DNA from 3 places in the Erwinia sp. INIA01 genome. Region 3 is predicted to be linked to each of the others. Evidence: predicted binding sites of a transcription regulator. Region 3 holds the regulator's gene; each other region holds the start of a gene.
What was found. Region 3 encodes LexA, which represses DNA repair genes until DNA is damaged. Its sites were predicted from a motif close to TNCTGTATGTACATACAGNA; they were not measured.
Positions count from the first base shown of each region.

Region 1: the regulator LexA is predicted to act here: its motif matches at 4,685-4,704, upstream of umuD (translesion error-prone DNA polymerase V autoproteolytic subunit).
Region 2: the regulator LexA is predicted to act here: its motif matches at 1,615-1,634, upstream of mutH (DNA mismatch repair endonuclease MutH).

Region 1 covers NZ_JAPDNC010000004.1:98,851-105,713, reverse strand. The annotation lists gene rluE (23S rRNA pseudouridine(2457) synthase RluE) at 1-354, opposite strand, end outside; gene icd (NADP-dependent isocitrate dehydrogenase) at 457-1,707, shown strand; gene OMR58_RS08530 (RND transporter) at 1,856-2,224, opposite strand; gene OMR58_RS08525 (GNAT family N-acetyltransferase) at 2,371-2,901, shown strand; gene OMR58_RS08520 (Lrp/AsnC family transcriptional regulator) at 3,039-3,470, opposite strand; gene OMR58_RS08515 (DMT family transporter) at 3,605-4,498, shown strand; gene umuD (translesion error-prone DNA polymerase V autoproteolytic subunit) at 4,723-5,145, shown strand; gene umuC (translesion error-prone DNA polymerase V subunit UmuC) at 5,145-6,407, shown strand; gene OMR58_RS08500 (ornithine cyclodeaminase family protein) at 6,832-6,863, shown strand, end outside.
Region 2 covers NZ_JAPDNC010000002.1:704,505-711,367, forward strand. The annotation lists gene OMR58_RS05065 (NADP(H)-dependent aldo-keto reductase) at 1-114, opposite strand, end outside; gene OMR58_RS05070 (YgdI/YgdR family lipoprotein) at 335-550, opposite strand; gene mutH (DNA mismatch repair endonuclease MutH) at 696-1,382, opposite strand; gene rppH (RNA pyrophosphohydrolase) at 2,067-2,594, shown strand; gene ptsP (phosphoenolpyruvate--protein phosphotransferase) at 2,607-4,853, shown strand; gene lgt (prolipoprotein diacylglyceryl transferase) at 5,011-5,889, shown strand; gene thyA (thymidylate synthase) at 5,886-6,680, shown strand; gene ddpX (D-alanyl-D-alanine dipeptidase) at 6,719-6,863, opposite strand, start outside.
Region 3 covers NZ_JAPDNC010000002.1:39,986-46,848, forward strand. The annotation lists gene ubiC (chorismate lyase) at 1-141, shown strand, start outside; gene ubiA (4-hydroxybenzoate octaprenyltransferase) at 161-1,009, shown strand; gene plsB (glycerol-3-phosphate 1-O-acyltransferase PlsB) at 1,151-3,574, opposite strand; gene OMR58_RS02140 (diacylglycerol kinase) at 3,703-4,071, shown strand; gene lexA (transcriptional repressor LexA) at 4,179-4,787, shown strand; gene dinF (MATE family efflux transporter DinF) at 4,868-6,196, shown strand; gene OMR58_RS02155 (CsbD family protein) at 6,442-6,651, shown strand; gene zur (zinc uptake transcriptional repressor Zur) at 6,849-6,863, opposite strand, start outside.

The DNA.
Region 1 (6,863 bases), on a different contig from region 3:
TTCAGCGGGTTCACCCTCAACCTGAACAAAATAGACCTTTCCGGTACGTTTTCCCGGCTGGGTCAGTTTGGCCTGTAGCGCACCGTCGTTGGTCAGCACCATCAGTCCTTCGCTGTCGCGATCCAGCCGACCAGCCGCATAAACACCCGTTTGCGGCACATAATCTTTCAACGTGCGCCGCCCGGACTCGTCGCTGAACTGGGGCAGAACATCGAACGGTTTGTTAAATAAAATCACCGAGCGCGGCCCTTTATCGACGGGTTTAGCGGCCTGGCGCGGGCTGTTCCGCTTAACGCGGTGAGGGCTAACAGAAGATTTTCGCATGGTCTTTGCACTTAGAAACAATAAGCGCATTATACCGCAATCCTGAGATGATTGGCGCGGAGTCAATATTCAAGTAGTATTGACGCGCATCTTACAAGTCATTAACAAAAAAAGCGCTCGAAGGAGAGGTTAATGGAAAGCAAAGTAGTTGTTCCGGCGGAAGGTCAGAAAATCACCCTGGAAAAGGGAAAACTGAACGTACCAAACAATCCAATCATCCCATTCATCGAAGGTGATGGCATTGGTGTGGACGTTTCTCCAGTGATGATCAAAGTTGTCGACGCCGCTGTGCAGAAGGCTTATAACGGTGAGCGTAAAATTTCCTGGATGGAAATTTACACCGGTGAGAAATCGGTAGAGCTCTACGGCCAGGACGTTTGGCTGCCGCAGGAAACCCTCGATCTGATTAAAGAATACCGCGTGGCTATCAAAGGCCCACTGACTACCCCAGTCGGCGGTGGTATTCGTTCCCTGAACGTTGCGCTGCGTCAGCAGCTTGACCTCTACATCTGCCTGCGCCCGGTTCGTTACTACACCGGCACGCCAAGCCCGGTTAAACGCCCTGAAGACACCGATATGGTGATCTTCCGCGAAAACTCCGAAGATATCTATGCCGGTATCGAATGGAAAGCGGGCACGCCGGAAGCGGATAAAGTGATCAAGTTCCTGCGTGATGAAATGGGCGTGAAGAAAATTCGCTTCCCTGAGCAGTGCGGTATCGGCGTTAAGCCGTGCTCTGAAGCCGGTACTAAGCGTCTGGTTCGTGCTGCCATCGAATACGCAATCACTAACGACCGTGATTCTGTAACCCTGGTTCACAAAGGCAACATCATGAAGTTCACCGAAGGCGCTTTCAAGGACTGGGGCTATGCTCTGGCACGCGAAGAGTTCGGCGGCGAGCTGATCGACGGCGGCCCGTGGGTGAAAATCAAGAACCCGAACACCGGCAAAGAGATCGTTATCAAAGACGTGATCGCCGATGCGTTCCTGCAGCAGATCCTGCTGCGTCCAGCCGAGTACGACGTTATTGCCTGTATGAACCTGAACGGTGACTACATCTCTGATGCCCTGGCGGCACAGGTTGGCGGTATCGGCATTGCTCCGGGCGCAAACATCGGTGACGAATGCGCACTGTTCGAAGCCACCCACGGTACTGCACCTAAGTACGCAGGCCAGGATAAAGTGAACCCAGGTTCCGTAATCCTGTCCGCAGAAATGATGTTGCGCCATATGGAATGGTTCGAAGCCGCAGACCTGATCGTTAAAGGCATGGAAGGCGCAATTAACGCCAAAACCGTGACCTATGACTTCGAGCGTCTGATGGACGGCGCTAAACTGCTGAAATCTTCAGAGTTTGGTGATGCAATGATCAGCCACATGTAATATGTGCTGTTGATGATTGTAGAGACGGGGGCCAGGTTGGCCCCCGTTTTTGTTGTGCTTATGGACTGATTTTTATATATGTCGCCAACTAATGAATCCAAAGTTTCAGGAACGTCGATTCAGCTAGCCACATTGCATGAATACCTGTTCACTGATGATTTGTCATGTCCAGGCTGGACGTTGCCGCACCGTCATTAATATTGGATGGCGCATTCCAGTCTCTGCCTTTTAAGGCATCATTCGTATTCATACTTGCTGAATCGTTGGCTGAGTTGAGTGATGAACCATCAAGCTCAGCATCGGCTTCGTCATCACCTGAATCCGTACTGGTAAAGCCCCCTTTGCTGGAAATCGTATCAGTACCACCCATCTCATTCGGCATGCTGTCGCTGGTTGAACCATCGTCATTTAAACAAGAATAGCCACCCAGATCATTAGGTTCGCAGTCAGTAGCCTGCGCGAAGTGAGTGAATGACGCCAAAGCAGATACCAGCGACAAGACAATAATTTTTCTCATTTTTTCAGCTCGTTTTGAAAAGATTATCACAGCATAAGTTCTTATAAGTTTGTGATGCTGTATGTAACCTGTTGTGAAGCTGAAGGATTCTGGTTATAAAAACAGCAAGATAATTCGTTGAATGAATCAAAAACCCAGGAAACATTTTGCCGATAACTCCCTCTCGACTGCATCTTCGCCCCGTAATCAGCTCAGACGCAGATGACCTTTTCAGAATTTATGGCGACCCTGCCACAAATACGTTTAATCCTGCAGGACCGTATCCTGATATTGATTATGCCCGTGGTGTTTTGGCTCGATGGCTTAAACACTGGGAAGATTACGCTTTCGGAAGTTGGGCTATCTCGCTAAAGGATAATCCCGAAAGAATTATCGGTTTTGGCGGGTTAAACATCCGCAGTTATGCTGATATTTCTATCAATAGCCTGGGATATCGCTTCTCCACGGAGTCGTGGGGAAAAGGCCTGGCGACAGAGTTTGCTAACTATGCGGTCAGCTATGGGTTTGGTGAAATCAAACTACCTGATATATCTGCCACAGTAAGAGCAAATCACCTGGCATCGCAGAAAGTCCTGACGAATGCCGGACTCAGATATGTACGGGACATTCATGATGTGAAAAATGCGCCCGCCAGCATGCTGTTTACACTGACCCACGCCGAATGGGATAAACAATAATGTTCGTTTTTGTTGGCTGGCATATAAACAGTTATCAAAAAAAGTTATCAAAAATCTCAATTTCAGACCGGAAAGTTATCCTATTCTGGGCTGGACCTTTACGCTGAACGTGCAGTCCGATGCCAGTCGGCCACGCTTCAATACCCCGGTAACCGCCGCTTAACCGGCTGAGACTTCACAATCGCGCTGTTGGTTTCTGCCTTATCGGTGATGCGATCCAGAATAAAATCCAGATGCTCGATGGAACGCAGATGCAGGCGTGCGATAAAGCAGTCGTCGCCCGTCACTTTGTCACATTCCGCAAGTTCAGGAATGGCTTCCAGCAGTTTCTGCACCTCATGCAGTTTTCCCGGCAGCGGCTTGATGCGGACGATGGCCTGCAGCGAGTAGCCCAGCGCGTGCGCATCCACCTCGACGGTAAAAGCACGAATTACACCGCGATCTTCCAGACGTCGCAGCCGTTCGGCCGCGGCGGGAGCGGAAAGGCCGATCTGTTCAGCCAGCGCTTTAATCGGCGTCCGGGCATCGGTTTGTAACAGCGCGAGCAGGCGGCGATCGATATCATCCAGGGCCATCAGTTTTTCTCCGTTTTTACCTTTTTAACACAGGTATTTTTGCATAAGTGCCTTGTTTATCGCAGGTGAATTTGTCGAAGTTGCGGGTAAATTATTGACCACGCGATCCGACACATTTGGGAAATCTGATGAACAACACGACACGCGGCACGCTGGAGATGACGGCGGCGATGATCATTTCCGGCACCATCGGCTGGCTGGTGACGCTTTCCGGCAGGCCGGTAACCGAAGTGGTATTCTGGCGCTGTCTGTTTGGCGCACTGACCCTGCTGCCCGTCTGTGCAGCAATGGGGCTGCTGCGGCACGGGCGGATCTCCCGGCGTCAGCTCCTGCTGGCGGCACTCGGCGGGGTGGCTATCGTGGTTAACTGGTTACTACTGTTTGCCGCCTATTCACGCGCATCCATCTCTATAGCGACGGCCGTGTATAACACTCAGCCGTTTATGCTGGTGGGACTGGGCGCGCTGTTTTTGCACGAACGCCTGACGCGGGCGAAGCTGGGCTGGCTGCTGCTGTCATTTGCCGGGTTACTGCTGATTGTGCAGACGCGGCCTGATACCGCTGTCAGCAGCAGCGATTATCTGATGGGGATTTTGCTGGCGCTGGGGGCGGCATTTTTCTATGCCCTGGCGGCGCTTATCACTAAAAAACTCAGTGGAATGCCGCCGCATTTTATTGCGCTGGTACAGGTGCTGGTGGGAGCGGTGCTGTTACTGCCGTTTGCGCTGCAAAGCCATGATGCCATTGCGCCCGCCAGCTGGTCGTTGCTGATGACACTGGGCGTCGTGCATACCGGATTAATGTATATCCTGCTGTACGGCGCGATCCAGCGCCTGCCAACTCACCTTACCGGCGCGCTTTCATTTATCTACCCGGTGGTGGCGTTTATCGTGGATGCCGTCGCTTTTGGGCATCGCTTACATCCGTTGCAGATGGCGGGGACCGCTGCTATTTTGCTGGCGGCAGCCGGGATGATGCGTGTTAAGCGGCTGCCAGCGCAGCCGTGTGCGGTTAACGATTAAGCAGGGAGGGCTGGCTGGCCCCCGATATCGCTTTCCACGTTAGTCGTAGTTGTTCGAGTGCGGATGCCCGCGCGTGATGAAGCAGGTGCGTCAGCCCGACACCGAGGCAAAATAAATTCCCTTTTCCAGCAACCGCTTTACAAAAACCTTCTGTTTCTGACCTTGATCAAAGCGGTAAAACAATATTACTGTATTTATATACAGTAACTTTTGAGGTCGTAACCATGAAGTTTTATCAGCCCGCAGAAATCCGCGCCATTCTGCACCTGCCGTTGTTTATCAGCCGGGTGCCCTGTGGCTTTCCGTCGCCTGCGCAGGACTACATTGAGCAGCGCATCGACCTCAATGACCTGCTGGTGAGCCACCCCAGCTCAACCTACTTTATCAAGGTCAGCGGCGATTCGATGATTGAAGGTGGAATTGGCGAGGGCGACATGCTGGTGGTGGACAGCTCGCTGAAGGCGGAACACGGCGATATTGTGGTGGCCGCGCTGGACGGCGAATTCACCGTCAAGCAGCTGATGCTGCGGCCTTATCTGCACCTGCGGCCGATGAACTCCGCCTATTCGATTATGCCGATTCCCGATGCTGATCAGTTCGACATCTTCGGCGTGGTGAAGCACGTGATTAAAACGCTGGGTAAGTGATGTTTGCCCTCGTGGATGTAAATTCATTCTACGCTTCGTGCGAAACGGTGTTCAGACCGGATCTGAAGGGTAAACCCGTCTGCGTGCTGAGCAACAACGACGGCTGCGTGATTGCCCGCTCGGCGGAGGCAAAGGCGGTCGGCGTAAAAATGGGCGAACCCTATTTTAAAATCAAAGACCACCTGCGGCAGCACCGGGTGAGCGTGTTCAGCTCAAACTATGCGCTCTACGCCGATATGAGTCTCCGGGTGATGACCACGCTGGAGGAGATTACCCCGGCGGTAGAGGAGTACTCGATCGATGAGGCATTTATCGATCTGACCGGCGTACGCAACTGCCGGGTGCTGGAAGAATTCGGGCACGAGATCCGTGAAACGGTGAAGCGCGATACGCACCTGAATGTGGGCGTCGGGATTGCCCAGACCAAAACGCTGGCAAAGCTGGCCAACTACGCGGCAAAAACGTGGACGCGGACCGGCGGCGTGCTGGATCTGTCGAACGTGGATCGCCAGCGCAAGCTGATGGCGCTGGTGCCGGTGGAAGAGGTGTGGGGTGTGGGTCGGCGAATTAGCAAGAAGCTGAATGCGATGGGCATTATTACCGCAAAAGATCTGTCGGAACAGAGCACGTGGATTATCCGCAAGCACTTTAACGTGGTGCTGGAGCGCACGGTGCGAGAACTGCGCGGTGAACCGTGCCTGGCGCTGGAGGAACAGGCACCGAACAAGCAGCAGATCCTCTGCTCGCGTTCGTTTTCCTCGCGGATCGTTGACTATGCCGATATGCGTGAAGCGGTGTGTAACTATGCAGTGCGCGCGGCGGAAAAACTGCGGGCAGAAAAGCAGTACTGTCGGCAGATTGCGGTGTTTATTCGCACCAGTCCACATACGGTGAATGAACCGTTTTACGGCAATCAGGCGATGAGTATGCTGCTGACGCCGTCCAATGATACCCGGGATATTATTCGTGCCGCGATACATGCACTCGATCGCATCTGGCGCGACGGGCACCGATATATGAAGGCCGGGGTGATGCTCGGCGACTTTTTCAGCCACGGCGTTTCGCAGCTTAATCTGTTCGATGATTTCAAACCGCAGCAGAACAGCGAGGCACTGATGCAGGTGATCGACCGCGTGAACCAGAGTGGCAGGGGCACGCTGTGGTTTGCCGGGCAGGGGATTCAGAAACCCTGGGCGATGAAGCGCGAAATGCTGTCACCGGCTTATACCACCCGCTATCAGGACCTGCCGATGGCGAAGTAATCCGGCACTTATGGAGAGTGAGTTTACTCAGATGTTCTCTTGCCTGGCCGCAACAGGAATAATTTCGATTAAGCGCCTGAACTTTCCGCCACCGCCCGCAGTGGGTGAGAAAATAGGATTACATTTGGGCGGCAGGAAAAATGAGAAAACATGCTGCCGTAATATTCTTTTAGCGTGAGTGTGATCTTTCTCTTAATTAACAAAAAAATGTTAAAAGAAATAAATAAATTATAACGTTATGATTTATATAAAAATAAAAATAACTCCCGGCCTGAATTTTCTACCACAACGTAAAGCCTTTCTATCTTTGCGGGGCATCATAAATTTCAGCAGTTGATCTGCATCTGTTCGATATGCACATTCTTAAGCCGTACTTGTCCCCTTATTCGTTGATTTCGTGCTGATTACGTTCAGGAGCTGTTTTATGCAATTTATTTCCGCAAAAACCATTCATGA
Region 2 (6,863 bases), 660 kb from region 3:
CAAATCAAGCTGGGCATGCGCGTCGGCTTCGCTGTTTTGTTCCCCAAACGTCATGGTACCCAGACCAAGAGAGCTGACTTCAAGTGTGCTGTGGGGGATACGGTGATAATGCATAGCAGACTTCCTTTTTTCATTATTAAAAGGTCAGGGACATCAGCTGCGTCCGCAACAGGGGATCCTGGCAAAAGATTGCGGTGTCTGTGCTTACAGAAGCAGAACCCGGTTTTCGACTATAACCGCCAGACGCGGGAGGTGAAAGAGGGATTACCCATCAGAGAGAGGAAAGCATATCGTTTGCCATCTGAAATATCAGCGCCAGATGGCAAAGCAGGGTTTAGCGTTCAACGATTGAAGAGATTTCATCACCGTTAATCTGTATTTCATGGCCGGATTCATCAACGTATTTCACCAGTCCAGTTTCTTTATCAATACTTGGCTTACCGTCGGTCATAATCATTTTACCGTCTTTGGTCGCCATCACGTAGTCACTACTGCAGCCGCTTATCAGCATTGATACACTCAGCGCCGCAATACCTAACATCCACTTCATACTTGTCTCCCTTAATATTTATTACTTTGATGAGTGTAGTAATAAACTATTTTCCCTGTAGTGATAATTTCATCAGTCTGAAAATGGACTCAATCAGGCGCATATTATTGACATTCGTATAATCTTCCGCAAATCAGCAGGAAAACTACAGAAAAAAATGGCGTGCAAGCAGCGCTGCCGTAAAGGTTTTTTTCAGATAAAAGCCGCGCGGCAGAGTCATAATGGGTTGCCCATGGCGGCCAATACCTTCGGTCAGAGCCTTACTGTTAGCTGCCTTGGGACGAATTTGCAAAACCTCGCCGTGGCGAGCGGTAATCTGTTCAACCTGACCCAACACAATCATATCCATCAGCTCCTCCCAGTCGCGCTGCAGCTGATGTTCTTCTTCGTCATTTGGGCTCCAGAGCAGCGGAGCGCCAACATGCCGCTCTGCCAGTGGAATCGCTCGTTCACCCTCTACCGGTATCCACAGCACGCGCCCGAGCTTATGCCGCACGTGACTGTTTTGCCAGGTGACGCCGCTATTACCGGTCAACGGTGCGACGCAAACGAAGGTCGTTTCGAGCGGGCGTCCGGCGGCATCTACGGGAATCGTCTTCAGCTCCACGCCAATTTCGGCAAAATCCTGTTCCGGCTTACTGCCTGCACTGGCACCGAGATAACGTTCCAGCAGCATCCCCACCCAGCCCTTATCCCGTTTAAGGTCTCGGGGAATCGGTAAACTTATACGTTGGGCAAGTTCACCGAGAGTATAACCGGCAAGTGCGTTAGCTCTGTCCAGCAGTTCGGTTTCATCACGGGGGGGAGGAACGAGGAAAGGAGCGCCTGTCATTGTGATATCCAGATCTGTTTAAAAAACGACCTCTCAGTTCCAGCGTTATACGGCTTAACGCTAATTCTGGGGGTAAGCATAATAATAGCATGATAAATCATGTTTTTTATTCCTCCCATTGAAGGGGATTTACACTGCTCAGACAAGTTTTACCCGTCTTGTCACCGACAGTGAACAGGATCTTCTACATAGTTATCCACAGAAAAATGGGATAACTCACATTTAAAAATAATACTGTTTCGATTTACAGCCTTGACGAAGGGGATTTTGGCAACTTTAGCCCCTTTCATGTCCAACTAATCACCATATTCTGTGGATAAATCATCAAGTGCTCGATCTTTCGCCAGTTGCCGGAAGCCTGTCTGTGACAGCAGCATGACAGCACCTGATTCAACGTAAAAATGACGTTAAACCTTATGATTAACCTGGGGTTATTTCTTTTTTTTGCGAGGTGTCTCCAAACGTTGAATAAAGTTTTCCCCACCTGTTAACTGAGTTCTGCACAAAGCTATCCACAGAAAACGTGAATAAGATCGCCTTTTTGCCCCTGTTTCTGTTTATAACTCTGTCTGCTGGTAATAGTTATCCAAGTTCAATGCGGACTCGCAGGCATAAACCAGTGGTTTACCGCCTGTAAGGAGTGTGAAACAATCAGAACATCCAGTTTTAGTTTGAGGTAGTCCGGTGATCGATGATGATGGCTACCGCCCGAATGTTGGTATCGTAATTTGTAACAGGCAGGGACAGGTTGTGTGGGCAAGGCGCTATGGCCAACACTCCTGGCAGTTTCCTCAGGGAGGGATCAATCCTGGCGAGACGGCGGAACAGGCGATGTACCGCGAACTTTTCGAGGAAGTCGGTTTGAGCCGTAAGGATGTTCGCATCCTGGCATCCACCCGTAACTGGTTACGATATAAATTGCCAAAACGTTTGGTGCGTTGGGACACAAAGCCGGTTTGTATCGGCCAAAAACAGAAGTGGTTTCTTCTGCAGCTGTTGTGCAATGACGCGGATATCAATATGCAAACCAGCAGCACGCCAGAGTTTGACGGCTGGCGATGGGTCAGCTTCTGGTATCCGGTACGCCAGGTGGTCTCTTTTAAACGCGATGTTTACCGCCGCGTAATGAAAGAGTTTGCTGGTGTGGTTATGCCCCTGCAGGAGAATACCGCGCAGAGAAATACGCAAGGCTTTCGAAGGAAGAGAGGTTAAGCCACGTAGATTATGCTCACACAACTACGCGAAATAGTTGAGAAAGTGGCGGCAGCGCCCCGGCTTACCGAGGCGCTGGATATTCTGGTTAATGAGATTTGTCTGGCCATGGATATCGAGGTTTGCTCGGTTTATCTGGCCGATCATGAACGCCGCTGTTACTACCTGATGGCAACGCGTGGGCTGAAAAAGCCGCGTGGGCGTACTGTCGCCCTTGCATTTGATGAAGGCATCGTTGGGCTGGTTGGTCGCCTTGCTGAACCCATTAACCTTGCTGATGCGCAAAAGCACCCCAGTTTTAAATTTATCCCCTCCGTGAAAGAAGAGCGTTTTCGCTCGTTTCTTGGCGTACCGATTATCAGCCGACGCCAGCTGCAGGGCGTTCTGGTGGTTCAGCAACGCGAACATCGGCAATTCGATGAAAGCGAAGAGTCGTTTCTGGTTACCCTTGCCACTCAGATGGCGGCGATCCTTTCTCAGTCGCAGCTTAATGTTCTCTTTGGGCAGTACAGGCAAACGCGAATCAAAGCGCTGGCGGCCTCACCTGGCGTAGCGATAGCCGAAGGCTGGGTTGATTCTTCACAGCCCTCACTGGAACATGTTTCCGCCGCATCAACGCTGGATTCTGTGCGTGAGCGTGAGCGTCTGGCGCTGGCGATGGCCGAAGCATCGAACGAATTTCGCCGCTACAGCAAGCGTTTCACCGCCAGCATGCATAAAGAAAGCGCGGCTATTTTCGACCTCTATTCGCACCTGCTCAGCGATGCGCGACTGAAAAAAGATCTGCTGGCGGAAATTGATGCCGGTTCGGTGGCTGAGTGGGCAGTAAAAAAGGTTATTGAGAAATTTGCCGCGCAGTTTGCCAGCCTGCAGGACAGCTACCTGCGGGAGCGGGCGGGTGATTTGCGTGTGCTCGGCCAGCGCCTGCTGTTTCACCTCGATGATACGATTCAGGGCACCAATACCTGGCCTGAGCGTTTTATTCTGGTGGCCGACGAACTGACTGCTACCACCCTGGCAGAGCTGCCGCGTGAAAGACTGGCGGGGGTTGTCGTGCGCGATGGTGCCGCTAACTCTCATGCGGCAATCATGGTTCGTGCAATGGGTATCCCAACGGTGATGGGAGCCGATATTCAGCCCGACCTGATGAAGGGACGCTTGCTCATCGTCGATGGTTATCGCGGTGAGCTGCTGGTCGATCCCGAACCGGTGCTGGTGCAGGAATATCAGCGGCTGATCAGTGAAGAAAATGAATTAAGCCAGCTGGCAGAAGGTCTGGTTGAGCAGCCGGGTGCGCTTAAAAGCGGCGAACCGGTGAAAGTCATGCTTAACGCGGGTTTGAGTGCTGAACATGAGCATCCGCTCGGTAGCCGGGTAGATGGCGTGGGCCTTTATCGTACCGAGATTCCGTTTATGTTACAGAACGGTTTTCCCTCGGAAGAAGAGCAGGTTGCACAGTACCAGGGAATGCTGCAGCTGTTTCTCGATAAGCCGGTCACATTGCGCACGCTGGATATCGGTGCCGACAAGCAGCTGCCCTATATGCCGATTAGTGAAGAAAACCCCTCGTTGGGATGGCGGGGCATTCGCCTGACGCTCGATCAGCCCGAGATTTTTCTTGTTCAACTGCGCGCAATGCTGCGGGCCAACGTTGCCAGCGGAAACCTGAGCATCCTGCTGCCAATGATCACCAGTCTTGAGGAGATCGACGAGGCACGGCGCCTGCTCGACAGGGCGGGGCGCGAGGTGGAAGAAATGCTGGGTTATGCAATTCCGCGCCCGCGCCTCGGGGTAATGATCGAAGTGCCGTCGATGATCTTTATGCTGAGCCATTTGCGGGGTCGTGTAGATTTTGTTTCCGTTGGCACCAACGATTTGACCCAGTACCTGCTGGCCGTGGATCGTAACAACACACGGGTCGCCAGCCTTTACGACAGTCTGCATCCAGCCGTACTCCGTGCATTACACAGTATTGGACAGGAGGCCAGCCGTGCAGGGGTAGAGCTATGCCTTTGTGGCGAAATGGCGGGCGATCCGATGTGTGTGGTTATGCTGATCGGCATGGGTTACTACCATCTCAGCATGAACGGCCGTAATGTGGCGCGCGTAAAGTATTTACTTCGCCATATCGACCGGTCAGAGGCCCAGGAACTTGCGCAGCGTGGTCTGGAAGCGCCGCACACCAGTGAAGTCCGTCAACTGATTGCGGCTTTTATGGAGCGCAGAGGGTTGGGCGGTCTGATCCGGGGCGGGAAATAGTCATCCGATCCGGTGCTTAACAAAGTTTACAGTTACGCCGGGCCGGAATAATTCGCATTATGCTATCATGCGCAGCCTTAAGCAGCAGCGCCACGTGCGCACGCGTCTACATATTCCGTCGCCTGCCCGTCAGGACAGAATTTAAAAATGGTGAAAGATGAATAACGGCTATCTGGCTTTCCCTCAATTTGATCCGGTGATCTTCTCTATCGGCCCTGTGTCTCTTCACTGGTACGGGCTGATGTATCTGGTTGGTTTTGTTTTCGCTATGTGGCTGGCTGTTCGCCGGGCTAATAAACCAGGCAGCGGCTGGAAAAAAGAGGAAGTTGAAAATCTGCTTTATGCGGGTTTCCTCGGTGTGTTCCTCGGTGGCCGTATCGGCTATGTACTGTTCTACAATCTGCCGCTGTTCCTCGATAATCCGCTGTATCTGTTTAAGGTATGGGATGGTGGTATGTCATTCCACGGCGGACTGATTGGTGTGATCGTAGTGATGCTGATCTTCGCCCGCCGCACCAAGCGTACTTTCTTCCAGGTTTCGGACTTTATCGCTCCGCTGATCCCGTTTGGGCTGGGTGCTGGTCGCCTCGGTAATTTTATCAACGGAGAACTGTGGGGGCGCGTTGACCCAAATCTGCCGTGGGCTATGCTGTTCCCGGGTTCACGCAGCGAAGATATCGCACTGGTTTCCACTCATCCGGAATGGCAGTCTCTGCTGGCGACCTACGGTGTACTGCCGCGCCACCCTTCACAGCTTTATGAGCTGATTCTGGAAGGGATCGTGCTGTTTATCATTCTGAATGTGTTTATCCGCAAATCGCGCCCGATGGGAGCCGTCTCAGGCCTGTTCCTGATTGGTTATGGCGCCTTCCGTATTATTATTGAGTTCTTCCGCCAGCCCGATCAGCAGCTTGGTCTGTTCAGCGGCATCAGCATGGGGCAAATCCTCTCCGTGCCGATGATTCTGGCTGGCGTGATTATGATGATCTGGGCGTATCGTCGTCGCCCACAGCAGCAACTTCGTGAGGAAAAATGAAACAGTATCTGGAATTAATGCAGCATGTCCTTGAGCAGGGCACACCGAAAAACGATCGTACCGGAACGGGTACGCTGTCGGTCTTCGGTCATCAGATGCGTTTCAATCTGCAGGACGGTTTTCCGCTGGTCACCACCAAGAAGTGCCATCTGCGATCCATCATTCATGAACTGCTGTGGTTCCTCAATGGCGACACCAATATCGCTTATCTGAAGGAAAATAACGTCTCGATCTGGGACGAGTGGGCGGATGAAAACGGCGACCTCGGCCCGGTCTACGGCAAACAGTGGCGCAGCTGGGGGGCACCGGATGGTCGCCAGATCGACCAGCTGAGCAAGGTTGTTGAGCAGCTTAAAAACGATCCCGATTCTCGCCGTATCATCGTTTCGGCGTGGAACGTGGGTGAACTGGACGAGATGGCGCTGGCACCGTGTCACGCTTTCTTCCAGTTTTACGTCGCGGACGGCAAGCTTTCCTGCCAGCTCTATCAGCGCTCGTGCGATATCTTCCTCGGGCTGCCGTTTAATATCGCCAGTTATGCTCTGCTGGTGCATATGATGGCACAGCAGTGCGATCTGGAAGTGGGTGATTTCGTCTGGACCGGGGGGGATACCCACCTGTACAGCAATCACCTGGAACAGACTCGCCTGCAGCTGAGCCGTGAACCGCGCGCGCTGCCGCAGCTGGTGATTAAACGTAAACCGGCCTCTATTTTCGACTATCGTTTCGATGATTTCGAAATCGTCGGTTACGACCCGCATCCGGCGATTAAAGCGCCGGTAGCCGTGTAAAAATGCTATCCCCGGCATGCATAATGCCGGGGATAGCATTACGCCGCGGATTGCGGTGGGTAACAGTCAAAAATATCCGTCAGCAGCGGATAATCTGCCGCTCCAGGCAGCTCAAAGTGCCACCATTCTGTCGTAATCCCCTTGAAGCCCCCTTCAAGCATAATCGCACTCAGCATCAGCCGG
Region 3 (6,863 bases):
TTTATTGATGTTGGCCGCAGCGGAAACCTGTGGGGAAGGCGTTCGCGCCTGCGCCTGTCGGATAAACCGTTGCTGCTGACGGAACTGTTTTTACCGGCATCTCCCCTGTATGCCAGGCCGAACGTTAAGGAGAATCAGTAGCGTGGAGACCAGTCTACAAATGAGTAAGCTTTCTGCCTATATCCGTCTGATGCGGATTGATAATCCTATCGGCTGGCTGCTGCTGCTGTGGCCGACGCTGTGGGCGCTGTGGCTGGCGGGGATGAAGGTGCCGCCGCTTAACGTGCTGATTGTCTTCGTGTTGGGCGTATTTTTCATGCGTGCGGCGGGCTGCGTGGTCAATGATTTTGCCGACCGCAAAATCGACGGACATGTAAAACGCACACGAGGACGTCCGCTGCCGAGCGGCGCGGTTACCAGCAATGAGGCAAAGGTGTTGTTTGTCTGCCTGCTGCTGGTTTCCTTCCTGCTGGTACTGACCATGAACAGCATGACCATCTGGCTGTCGCTGGGCGGGCTGCTGCTGGCGTGGATGTATCCGTTTATGAAGCGTTACACCCACCTGCCGCAGGTGGTGCTGGGCGCGGCGTTCGGCTGGGCTATTCCGATGGGCTGGGCGGCGGTGAACGAAACCCTGCCGTTAACCTGCTGGCTGCTGTTCCTGGCCAATATCTGCTGGACGGTGGCGTACGACACGCAGTATGCGATGGTTGACCGCGACGACGACCTGAAGATCGGCGTGAAGTCGACGGCGATCCTGTTTGGGCGTCATGACAAGCTGATTATCGGACTGCTGCAGTTGGCAACCCTCGCCCTGCTGGCGCTGACCGGTTGGTTGAGTGGTTTAGGCGGCATTTTCTACTGGGGACTGTTACTGGCAGCCGTACTGTTTGTACACCAGCAGAAGCTGATTGCCGACCGTCAGCGTGAGAAGTGCTTCCAGGCGTTTCTTAACAACAACTATGTTGGGCTGGTGCTGTTTGTCGGGATTGCACTGAGCATCTGGTAGCTGGTGTAGCGGTAATCATTCCGCGTCGCTATGTGGCGGGTACAGGTGAGTAGTAAGCCGCGCACACGAGTCTTTCAGATAATAGAAAAGGGGCGAACCTTGCGGTTTGCCCCTTTTTTCGTGTCAAACCCGTCTGTGATATCAGTCGTGGGCGACCGCACTCTCAATCGTCATGCGAACATCCTGCGTCACCAGATCTGCCAGCAGCTGATAAACCTTCTGGGTCTGCTCAACCTGCGCATCACCGGAGTCACTGATGTAGCCTTCATCGCGCAGCGTCAGCACCAGTGAGGTAAACACGGCTTTATCAAAGAACTCAGGTGCATTGATACCGTGCAGCACCGACAGGCGCTGAGCCATGGTGCGGCTCTCTTTCTCCAGCGTACCGCGGTTAATCGCCGGGTTAGCGCTAAGAATAGAGAAGGTAATCGCATAGCGCTGCAGGGTTTCACGCACGCCAGCGGCCAGCACCTGTAGCGTACGGAAGCGGCCCGGGGTCAGACGCAGGCTGTTCTCTTCGGCCAGCAGCAGGCCCTGACGCGCCATTTCGGCGACCAGCGCATCCAGTACCGCAGGCAGTTCGCTGATTTCCCAGCGCAGGAACAGTTCGCTCTTCAGCATCGGATAAATAACGCTAACCTGGCGCTGCAGCTCCTCACGGCTCAGTTCGCGATGCTGCATCAGAATGGCGGCGATCAGCGACGGCATCACCAGCATGTGGTGAATGTTGTTGCGATAGTAGGTCATCAGAACCGCCTGCTCGCGCGGCAGAATGACGATCTCACCGATACTGTCCTGCTCCAGCTCAAACTTGTTCATGCCAAGCGCATGTTCCAGCAGGGCTTCAGCGCTGACGTCCGGCACCGTAGAGTCGCTGGAGTAGGGCACATTGCGCAGCAGCTGTAGATAACAATCCAGCTGCTCGGTGAGCTGCTCGCGGGTCATCGAACGCTGGCGTGATGCCAGCAGTGCCGTAACGCACAGGTTGATGGCATTGGCCGCACCGGCGTTGTTGATACGCACCATCACTTTCTGGGCAATATCGTTGACCGCCGGAGTCAGCCACGCCGGGCGCTGGGCTTCAATCGGATCGATAGAATCGCGCCATTCCGGCACGCGCTGGTTGAGGTACGTGACCAGCGGCAGAGGTTCACCAAAGTTGACGTAGCCCTGGCCGAGGTTGCGCAGCTTACGCAGGCCGCGAACCATCGACATAAAGCCTTCTTTCTCTTTGGTCGCACCGCGCAGCTCTTTCGCGTAGGTCCCTACTTCCATCACGTGTTCATAGCCGATGTAGATGGGGACCAGCGTGATTGGGCGGTTCCCGCCGCGCAGCATGGCCTGAATGGTCATCGACAGCGTGCCGGTTTTCGGATCGAGCAGACGTCCGGTGCGCGAACGGCCACCTTCCACAAAGTACTCAACCGAATAGCCGCGGGTAAACAGCTCACCCAGATATTCACGGAATACCGTTGAGTAAAGTTTGTTGCCTTTAAAGGTACGGCGAATAAAGAACGCACCCAGGCGGCGGAAGATCGGGCCGGCAGGCCAGAAGTTCAGGTTGATACCGGCGGCAATATGCGGCGGCACCAGCCCCTGGTGGTAAAGTACGTAGGAGAGCAGCAGGTAGTCCATATGGCTGCGGTGGCAGGGCACATAGACGATCTCATGCCCGTCCTGCGCCAGCTGGCGCACGCGCTCGCCGCCGCTGACGTTCAGGCCCTGATACAGCTTGCTCCAGGTCCAGCCCATCACGCGATCGGTCAGGCGGATTGCTTCATAGGAGAAGTTAGCCGCGATCTCTTCCATCAGCTCAACGGCGTTCTGCTGGGCCTTTTCATGGGAAATTTTCTTGCTGCGCGCTTCATCTTCCACTGCTTTGGCAATTGCCTTGGACTGCAGAAGCTTGTTGAACAGATCCTGGCGCACCGGCAGGCGCGGGCCTACGGCTGCCAGCCGCTGGCGGGCGAAGTGCATACGCGCCACGCGTGCCAGCTTCTGTGCGATAGTTTTATCGGTACCGTGCTCGGTCGCCATGCGGCGCAGCGAGACGATAGGCGAGAAACGCACAAAGCTATCGCGACCCAGCCAGATCACCGCAAAGAACTTCTGAATGCCGTTCAGCACCCGCAGATGCGGCTGTTCGACACCCTGTACTTCGCGCCCCGGCGCACGGCCAAACATCACCGATACCGGCACCATCTGTACATCCAGATCGGGATGATTACGGTGCAGGTCCAGATAGTCATGGAACAGCTTGACCGACTCAAGGTTCGGTACGAAATAGGGGAACACGCGCGGACCGTCATGGATAAACACATAGCGGGGCAGCACGGTGCCGTCGATCTCCAGCGGATGCAAAGGATCGGGGAGATCCTGTTTGCGGCACTGTTCGCGCAGGGCAAGGAGATCGGCCTTTGAATCATAAGGCAGCACATACATAATAGGGCGAGAAGTATCAAGCCCAAGCTCGGCAACCGGTTCGGCCGGGATTGCCTTACTTTTTACCAGGAATTTCACTGGCAGATTCAACAGTTTGTAATATAAATTACGCCAACCTGACATAGACAACATGAAGCCTCTTGTTAGCAAAGCGCCGCAAGCATACCAGAAAGCGCTAACAGAATCTGTGGTGTTGCAAAATGTGCTACACCCTCTCATTGACGTTAAACTTCCCAAAGGGTTCCCTGATTATGGCAAATAACGCCACCGGACTGACTCGAATTGTAAAAGCAGCGGGTTATTCCTGGAAAGGTATACGTGCTGCCTGGCAGCATGAAGCGGCATTCCGGCAGGAAGCGATTGCTGCCATCGTCGCCATCCTGATCGCCTGCTGGCTGGATGTGGATGCCGTGACCCGCGTGTTGCTGATTGGCTCCGTAGTGATGGTGATTATTGTTGAAATCCTTAATAGTGCGATTGAAGCGGTGGTTGACCGTATCGGCAGTGAAATTCATCCGCTGGCCGGGCGTGCCAAAGATATGGGATCTGCCGCCGTATTATTAAGCATAATATTGGCAATTTTTGTGTGGGCAATGCTATTGATTGCACATTTGCGATAGGTTTTCCGAAATTCAACAAACTGCTGTTTTTTAGCCAGCTTTGGGTTTCCAACGCGCAAATACCTGTATATACTCACAGTCGACTGTATAAACAACCAGGGGGCGGGATGAAAGCACTAACGGCAAGGCAGCAGCAGGTTTACGACCTGATTCGCGACCACATTAACCAGACCGGTATGCCACCGACGCGGGCAGAAATTGCCTCGCAGCTCGGCTTCCGTTCCCCTAATGCTGCAGAAGAACACCTGAAAGCGCTGGCCAGAAAAGGCGTGATTGAGATCGTTTCCGGCGCATCGCGCGGTATTCGTCTGATGATGGAAGAGGCCGATGGCCTGCCGCTGATCGGCCGCGTTGCCGCTGGCGAACCCCTGCTGGCCGAGCAGCATATCGAAGGCCACTACTCGGTAGACCCCGAACTGTTTAAACCCAATGCGGACTTCCTGCTGCGCGTCAGCGGCATGTCGATGAAGGACATCGGCATTATGGATGGCGATCTGCTGGCGGTGCATAAAACGGAAGACGTGCGTAACGGACAGGTTGTTGTGGCGCGTATTGATGACGAAGTGACCGTTAAGCGTCTGAAGAAGCAGGGTAACATCGTTCACCTGCTGCCGGAAAACAGCGAGTTTCAGCCGATTGTTGTCGACCTGCGTCAGCAGACGCTGACCATAGAAGGCCTGGCCGTCGGTGTTATCCGCAACGGCAACTGGCTGTAATCCCCCACCGAATATGACGCGTCGCCCTCTGCGGCGCGTTTTGCGATCTCTCATCACTCCCTGCTTCCGGTTGAAACACGATGCGACTGCTGACGGCTGCCGATAAAAATCTCTGGCGGCTGGCGCTGCCGATGATCCTCTCCAATATTACCGTGCCGCTGCTAGGTCTGGTGGATACCGCGGTTATTGGACATCTTGATAGCCCGACCTACCTCGGCGGCGTGGCGATTGGTACGACTATCACCAGCTTCCTGTTTATGCTGCTGCTGTTCTTACGCATGAGCACCACCGGGCTGACCGCACAGGCGTTTGGCGCAAACGACAAACCCGCTCTGGCCCGTGCGTTAATGCAGCCGCTGCTGCTGGCGCTGATGGCCGGTATCACCTTTATTGTGCTGAAAGCGCCGCTGACCCATCTGGCGCTGGGGCTGACCGGCGGCAGTAAGGACGTGCTGCACCAGGCCGATTTGTTTATGCAGATCCGCTGGCTCAGCGCGCCCGCCACGCTGGCAAACCTGGTATTACTCGGCTGGCTGCTGGGCGTACAGTATGCCCGTGCGCCGGTGATCCTGCTGGTGGTGGGCAACCTGGTGAACATCCTGCTGGATCTGTGGTTTGTTATTGGCCTGAAGTGGGGCGTTCAGGGCGCTGCGGCGGCTACCGCTATTGCGGAATACGTCAGCCTGCTGGTCGGGCTGCTGCTGGTGTGGCGGGTGATGGTGATGCGTGGCCTGTCGCTGCGTCTGCTGCTGAGTGCATGGCGCGGTAATCTGGCCCGCCTGCTGAGGCTGAACCGCGACATTATGCTGCGTTCTCTGCTGTTGCAGGTGTGCTTTGCCTCACTGACGATTTTCGGCGCGCGGCTCGGCAGCGATATTGTTGCCGTCAATGCGGTGCTGCTGATGTTTCTGACCTTCACCGCCTACGCGCTTGACGGCTTCGCCTATGCGGTCGAAGCCTGTTCGGGAGAAGCCTTTGGTGCGGGAAACAGCCAGCAGCTGCTCAGCGTCTGGCATGCGGCCTGCCGCCAGTCCGGCGTTGTTGCGCTGGCGTTCTCGTTGATTTATGCCTTCGGCGGCGAGCATATTGTGGCGCTACTGACCTCTCTGGAGCCTCTTCGGGAGCTGGCCGATCGCTATTTATGGTGGCAGGTGGTGATGCCGCTGGCTGGCGTAGGCTGCTATCTACTGGACGGCATGTTTATCGGTGCCACCCGCGCCAGCGAAATGCGTAACAGCATGGTGGTGGCCGCAGCAGGCTTTGGGCTGACGCTGTTTACCGTTCCGCTGCTGGGCAATCACGGTCTGTGGCTGGCGGTGACGGTATTCCTGCTGCTGCGCGGTATCAGCCTGTGGTTTATCTGGCAGCGACACTGGCGAAACGGTACCTGGTTTGCCCTGTCGCGCTGACAGACATATTTGCTTACTTCTCCCTGAATAACGGCCAGCTTGCTGAACGGGCTGGTTTTTTTTGATTTCTTGCGTTGGGTTTCAGGCTTTTAAGGCACTCCGATTGGCCCGTGCGCAGCATCTTCCGAAATTTGCACTACAATTATCTGTAAGTTCGGCGTTTAGTCAGATAATTATCTGGTTATTGAGCGGAGTGACGAATAGAAATATTCCAGACCATTAATCTCAGCCAGAAGGAGTCTGTTATGAATAACGATGAAATCAGCGGCAACTGGAAGCAGTTTAAAGGAAAAGTGAAAGAGCAATGGGGCAAGCTCACCGACGACGATCTGACGGTTGTGGAAGGTAAACGCGACCAGCTGGTCGGTAAGATTCAGGAACGCTATGGCTACCAGAAAGACCAGGCCGAGAAGGAACTTCGCGACTGGGAAAGCCGCAATAATCACCGCTGGTAACCACACTTAATTCAGGAAGAAGCTCCTACCCCCTGGCACAAGGACGTGCCGACAAAGCGCTTTACATACCTTCTGTTAGATCTTGACGTATCAATCTTCAGTCTGCGGCAAGCGTATCATTGCCAGCTTGTTTACCTTCCGCGCTCGCAAACTAAATATCTTTCTTGTGGGACTTTTGCATTCGCAGGTCGGCTATCTCAGCGCCCGCGTTT